DNA from 2 places in the Exiguobacterium sp. KKBO11 genome. Region 2 is predicted to be linked to the other one. Evidence: riboswitches for the same ligand, from Rfam matches in the RefSeq annotation. Region 2 holds a riboswitch; the other holds the start of a gene.
The links. A riboswitch is a leader RNA that binds a small molecule or an ion and turns the genes downstream of it on or off. The one in region 2 is predicted to bind S-adenosylmethionine.
Positions count from the first base shown of each region.

Region 1: linked by a shared signal. The riboswitch ahead of AYO36_RS13705 (amino acid permease) and the one ahead of AYO36_RS01545 (methionine ABC transporter ATP-binding protein) in region 2 are both predicted to bind S-adenosylmethionine.

Region 1 covers NZ_LUCU01000044.1:190,243-193,661, reverse strand. Annotated here, with positions in the region: gene AYO36_RS13710 (polysaccharide pyruvyl transferase family protein) at 1-1,446, shown strand, start outside; SAM riboswitch class I at 1,556-1,657, shown strand; gene AYO36_RS13705 (amino acid permease) at 1,735-3,138, shown strand; gene mmuM (homocysteine S-methyltransferase) at 3,113-3,419, shown strand, end outside.
Region 2 covers NZ_LUCU01000011.1:262,077-265,495, reverse strand. Annotated here, with positions in the region: gene AYO36_RS01550 (aminotransferase class I/II-fold pyridoxal phosphate-dependent enzyme) at 1-1,000, shown strand, start outside; SAM riboswitch class I at 1,063-1,168, shown strand; gene AYO36_RS01545 (methionine ABC transporter ATP-binding protein) at 1,253-2,266, shown strand; gene AYO36_RS01540 (methionine ABC transporter permease) at 2,256-2,921, shown strand; gene AYO36_RS01535 (MetQ/NlpA family ABC transporter substrate-binding protein) at 2,949-3,419, shown strand, end outside.

The DNA.
Region 1 (3,419 bases), on a different contig from region 2:
GCAGGTATGACACCATTCGAACAGTTCGATGCTCCTTATTTGATGAAACATAATTCCATTGGAGGAAACGTTGGAAATCTTATCTATCAATACAGTATCTTTCGGACGTTGATGACAGAAGGTACGACGATTACACCTGACTATTACTATTACGACGAAGAACGGGCAGACGAAATCAATGCCAACTTTGATCTTTATGTCATTCCGTTAGCGGATGCATTCCGAAAAGAATTCGTACCGACGTTACGGAAATATACACGTCTCATCAAAAAATTAAAAATTCCAGTCGTCGTCATCGGTGTAGGGTTACGTGCACCGTTTGAACCAGACTTAGATGGTGGATTCCCATTCGATGAAGATGTCAAAGCGTTCGTCAGTGCCGTTCTCGAGCGCTCGAGCATGCTGGGTCTTCGCGGGGAGATCACGTCGAAATACTTAACACGTCTTGGTTTCCGCGAAGGGATCGATCATCGCGTTATCGGATGTCCTTCGATGTACGCGTTCGGTCGTGATTTGCACATCCGTGAAACGAACATCACACCTGAGTCGATGATTACGGTCAACTCGTCACGTTTAGCTCCACAAAACGTCCTCGATTTCATTACACGTGGGATGGAAGAGTATCCAAATCATTACTTCATTCCCCAATGGATGAAGGAACTGAAGTTGACGTATACAGGGACGCACCCGATTGCAGATCTTTCAGTGACGAACTATCCGGTGAAAATGTCGGATCCTGCTTACATGAATGATCGGGTTCGTTTCTTCTTGAACGCACAGACATGGTTCGATTTCATCGGACAAGCAGACCTTAGTTTTGGTGCGCGCTTGCACGGAAACATCACAGCAACGCTTGCAGGTACGCCGAGTATCCTCATTCCAAAAGATGCACGGATGCGCGAATTGACGGATTACCATCAGTTGACGCACATTTGGGCGAACGACATCACAGCGGATACACAATTATCCGACGTCGTAGCAAGCGCTGACTTCCAAAGTCCGGCACGTGTTCAAGCGCGTAACTTCGACAACTTCGTTGACTTCTTGAACGTGAACAATCTTGAGCATATCTATCAAGAGACGAACTATCCTGAGAATGTACCGTTTGACCGTCAAATGGCGCAAACCGAGTTGCTCCCACCAGTCCAACCGATCTCTGGCGTAAGTCTTGAGGAAGCAGTCGCTCGTTTTGAACGGTTCTTCCCGGAACAAGAGAAGAAGATTGCGGATGCGCAAAAACAAACAAAAGCACAATTAGCTGAAAAAGATAAGAAAATCAAAGCATTACAGAAACAAACAGGAACGGCTCAAAAGGATCAAGAGATTGCGGCGCTCAAAGCGCAATTGGCTGCCCAAACGAAGAAAATGAAGCACCAGCAAGGAACATTGAATCGGAAAGCGGTTCGTGCAGCCTTGAAAACAGCGGATTTATTCGCCAAAAAATAAACCTCCAAACATTCCGGATCGATACGATGCGGAATGTTTTTTTTGATAGGAGTATTCTGAATTGTGTTGACAATTTGAAAAAGACTTGATAGGGTTAGGAACAATTACATACTTATCCAGAGAGGTGGAGGGACTGGCCCTATGAAACCTCAGCAACAGGTCGAAAGATACTGTGCTAATTCCTGCGGGTGCTGCACCCGATCGATAAGATTTCCGAATTGTCGACCGACGCATCCGTGAGGATGCGTTTTTTGTTTGGAATAGGTGGAACGAGGAGGAAATGGATTCATGAAAACGAGCGGAGCGTTTCGACGCAAGATGGAATCACGTCATCTGATCATGCTGTCGTTAGGTGGTGTCATTGGAACAGGATTATTTTTAAGTACAGGTTATACGTTGGAACAAGCAGGACGCGTCGGAACGATTTTATCGTATTTGATTGGGGCCGTCGTCGTTTACTTAGTCATGTTAAGTCTCGGTGAACTCGCCGTGCACATGCCGGAAACCGGATCATTCCATAAGTACGCAACGAAGTACATTGGACCCGGCACCGGTTATACAGTGGCCTGGCTCTACTGGCTGACGTGGACGGTCGCCCTTGGTTCAGAATTCACGGCAGCAGGCATTTTAATGCAACGTTGGTTCCCGTCGATTCCGGTTTGGGTGTTCAGCGCCTTGTTCGCTGCGATGATCCTTGGTATCAACGTCTTGAAGGTTCGCGTGTTCGCTGAAGTCGAGTTTTGGTTTTCCGCCATCAAGGTCGTGACGATCATTGCTTTCATTTTACTTGGTGCGGGAGCGATCGTTGGTTTCATTCCCTTACAAGATGGTAGCCCGGCCCCATTCTTTTCTTCGTTAACCGAAGGCGGATTGTTTCCGAATGGAGCTTTCGTCATCTTCATGACGATGCTTGCTGTGAACTTTGCTTACTCGGGAACGGAACTAATCGGTGTCGCAGCGGGTGAAGCAGTCGATCCGAAACGGACGATTCCGCTTGCGATCCGGACGACGATTTTGCGACTCGTCCTCTTTTTCGTCGGTACGATCATCGTATTAGCCGTCTTATTGCCAACGGATGGGAAGGGTGTGCTCGAAAGTCCGTTCGTCGCCGTGTTTGAACGGATCGGAATTCCGTATGCGGCAGATGTGATGAACTTCGTCATTTTGACAGCGATCTTGTCGGCAGCGAACTCTGGACTTTACGCCGCTTCTCGGATGCTCTGGTCGCTTGCGAACGAACGCATGATTCCACGCTTTTTCGCCCAGGTGACGCCAAGTGGGGTTCCACTTCGAGCTGTATTGTTCAGCATGCTTGGCGGAGGACTTGCCTTGCTGTCTAGCATCTATGCAGCAGGAAGTGTTTATATCGCGCTCGTCTCGATTTCCGGTCTCGCTGTCGTCGTCGTCTGGATGAGTATCAGCATTGCTCAGTATCGCTTCCGGAAACAATTTCTCCGCGAAGGGCATACGGTCGACGAATTGGTCTATCGCACACCACTCTTTCCATTCGTACCGATCGCCGCTTTCGTCGTTTGTTTGATTTCTCTGATTGGTATCGGATTTGATCCGACACAACGAATCGCCTTGTACTGTGGTATTCCATTCATCGTGATCTGTTATATCGTTCATGCGTTCACGAATTCTTCTCAGAAACGGAGTGTTGAAGATGTCCCGAATCAAAAATCCAGTTGATCAACGATTACAGGAAGTTCCCTTTCTCATTTTAGATGGTGCCCTTGCAACCGAACTTGAACAGAAGGGATTCGACCTGAACGACCCACTTTGGTCAGCACGTCTCTTAATCGAAGCACCGGAACAGATCGAGCACGTCCATCGTGACTACTTTGAAGTAGGTGCCGATGTTGCCATCACTTCAAGCTATCAAGCAAGTATCGAAGGATTCAAGCAACGTCATATCACGACAGAGGAAGCACAGTCGCTGATTCGACAAACGGTCACCTTGGCGCAAAACG
Region 2 (3,419 bases):
GAACCTTCAATATCCACCGTTTCGTGGACATGATTTTCTAAAGCAAGCCGTCGCTAGCTTTTACGCGACTGAGTTCGGTGTCACAATCGATCCAGCAACGGAAGTCGCGATTCTCCTCGGTAGTAAAGCCGGTATCGTCGCCTTACCGCAGACAATCGTCAACCCTGGAGAAGGAGTCATCGTTCCGGATCCAGGATACCCGGATTACCTGTCTGGCGCAGCACTTGCTGGTGCATTCCCGATCACGCTTCCGTTGCTTGAAAAAAATAACTTCTTACCGGATTACGACTTACTTGATACGACGGACGTCGAGCGTGCCCGGATGTTGTTCCTCAACTACCCGAGTAATCCGACGGGTGCGACCGCGACGGCAGAAGCCTTCGAACAGACAGTCGCTTTCGCCGATGCCCATGATATCTGTGTCGTCCATGACTTAGCATACGGCGGCATCAGTTTCGATGGTCCGACGCGAAGCTTCCTGCAGACGGAAGGGGCAAAAGACGTCGGGATCGAGCTATTCTCACTCTCAAAACGCTTCAACATGTCCGGCTTCCGGATCGCCTTTGCGATTGGTAATCCGTCCGTCATCTCAAGCATCGAGACGTACCAAGAACATCTCTACGTCAGTGCCTTCACACCGATTCAACATGCTGCGACCGTCGCCCTGACGAGTGACCAGACATGTGTCCGCGAGTTAAGCAGTCTGTACGAAACACGACGCGATGCGTTGTTCGCAAAACTCGATGCGATTGGTTGGAGTGGACCACGACCGGGCGGTTCCTTCTTCGTCTGGCTTCCTGTTCCGGAAGGTTACACGTCCCAAAGCTTCACCGATCACCTGCTTGACGAAGCACACGTCGCCGTGACCCCTGGATCCTTCTTCGGCGAATACGGTGAAGGCTACGTCCGGATCAGCTTGATTGCTGACGTCGAACGTCTAGAAGAAGCCGTCGATCGAATCGGAACGCTCAACCTGTTCCGGACACCTGTTGCGGAATAATTCTGAAAAAACATTTGACAGATGGGAATCATTTCCGTTAAAGTAAATCCCAACAGCATAACTACTTATCGAGAGCGACCGAGGGATTAGGCCCAACGACGTCCGGCAACCACCTGTAAGGAACGGTGCCACATCCTACAGAATGATTTTCATTCTGAGAGATAAGTTACGAAATCTTACACTTTCGTCGCTTTTTTCTGGTTGCTCCGCTACTAGGAAAAAGCGACTTTTTTTGTATGAGGAGATGAGCGGATGATTGAATTCAAACACATTACAAAACGGTTCGTTCGAGATCGGACCCCGATTTTTGCATTACGGGATGTCGATTTGACGATCCAAAAAGGAGAAATCTTCGGGATCATCGGTGAGTCCGGTGCCGGTAAGAGTACGTTACTTCGCCTAATCAACGGACTCGAGCATCCGACACAGGGAAGCGTCAAGGTCGACGGTGTCTCGCTTGGCGGAATGTCAAAAGCAGATTTGCGTCAACTTCGCTTACGGACAGGAATGATCTTTCAGCATTTCCAATTGATCCAGTCGCGCAACGTCGCGGATAACATCGCTTTTGCGCTCAAGGCTGCTGGAGTCAAACGAGCAGATTTCCCGGAGCGAATTCGCGAACTCGTCTCGCTCGTCGGACTTGAAGGATTTGAGACGAACTTCCCGAGCCAATTAAGCGGTGGGCAGAAACAGCGCGTCGGGATTGCCCGGGCACTCGCGAACGATCCGACCGTCTTGTTATGTGACGAAGCGACATCAGCTCTTGACCCCGTTACGACACTACAGATCCTTGAACTGCTGAAGGATTTGAATGAACGACTCGGATTGACGATCGTCCTCATCACGCATGAGATTGATGTCGTCAAACAGATTTGCCATCGCGTCGCGGTCATGTCGCAAGGTGAAGTCGTTGAAGTCTCCTCAACCTATGACCTGTTCAGTCAAGCCAAGCATCCAGTGACGCAACATTACGTCGATACGGCACTACAAATCGAATTGCCGGAACGCATCTTACAGGCAACTCCAGGCAAGATCATCCGCTTGCAGTTCACGGGCGAGAAGACCGGTGAGAGTACGTTATCAGAAGCAATCCGCCGTTACGATATCTCAGTCAGCATCTTGCACGGCAAGGTCGACTACATTCAAGACGTCGCCTTCGGTGTCCTGATTGTCAGCTTGACGGGATCATCCGACCAAATCGCTCCTGCCCTCGACTGGCTCGCGACGGAACTTCATGCACTCGAGGTGATTCAGGATGTGGCTTGATCGTATTCAAACGATGTTACCTGAGCTCTTGAAGGCACTCGGCGAGACGGCGTGGATGGTAGGAATTTCACTTGCCTTTGCATTGGTCGTCGGGATTCCGCTCGGGATTCTCTTGTTCGTCACCGACCGGGGATTATTTTTTCAAAACCTTGCCGTCCGCCGTGTCCTTGACTTCGTCGTCAACATCGTCCGGTCGCTACCGTTCATCATCTTGCTGGTTGCCCTCATTCCGTTAACGAAGTTCTTACTCGACAATACGATTGGTCCGACGGCAGCATCCGTCAGTCTCAGTGTCGCAGCGATTCCGTTTCTCGCGCGACTCGTTGAGACGTCACTGCGCGAAATTCCGCCTGGTCTAATCGAAGCAGCGGAAGCATGTGGGGCGAAACCATTACGGATCATCGTCAGTGTCCTCTTACCGGAAGCACTCCCTGGCATCATTCAGGGCATCACATTAACGACGATCAGCTTGATCGGCTTCTCAGCGATGGCTGGTATCGTCGGCGGTGGAGGTGTTGGTGACCTCGCGATCCGTTTCGGTTATTATCGCTACGATAATCTCATCATGATCGTGACGATCGTCGTGCTCATCGTCATCGTTCAAAGTATTCAAGCACTTGGCAATCAACTGGCGCGAAAAACAGATAAACGCTAATCATACATACAAAGGGAGAGTGGAATCATGAAAAAACGATATGCCTTTTTAGCAACAGCCTTACTCGGTGCAGGAGTCCTCGCGGGATGTGGAGACAGCAGTGCTGACGAAAAAGACAAGACGATCAAGATTGGTGCGACGAGCGGTCCGTATAGCGACATGGTCAAACAAGCGATCCAGCCGCAACTCGAAAAGAAAGGCTATAAAGTCGAAATCGTCGAGTTCAGCGATTACATCCAACCGAACATCGCCCTCGGTAGCGGGAACATCGACGCCAACTTGTTCCAACACTCGATCTATCTCAAGACGTTCTCTAAAGAAAAGAACCTCGATTTAAAAGGACTCATCACGGTTCCGACAGCACCGATGGGACTATACAGCAAGACAGCGAAGACACTCGACGACGTCAAGACAGGTGCTGAAGTCGCGACACCGAATGATCCGACGAACCAAGCACGGGCACTGAACTTGCTTGCGGAACAAGGCTGGATTGAACTG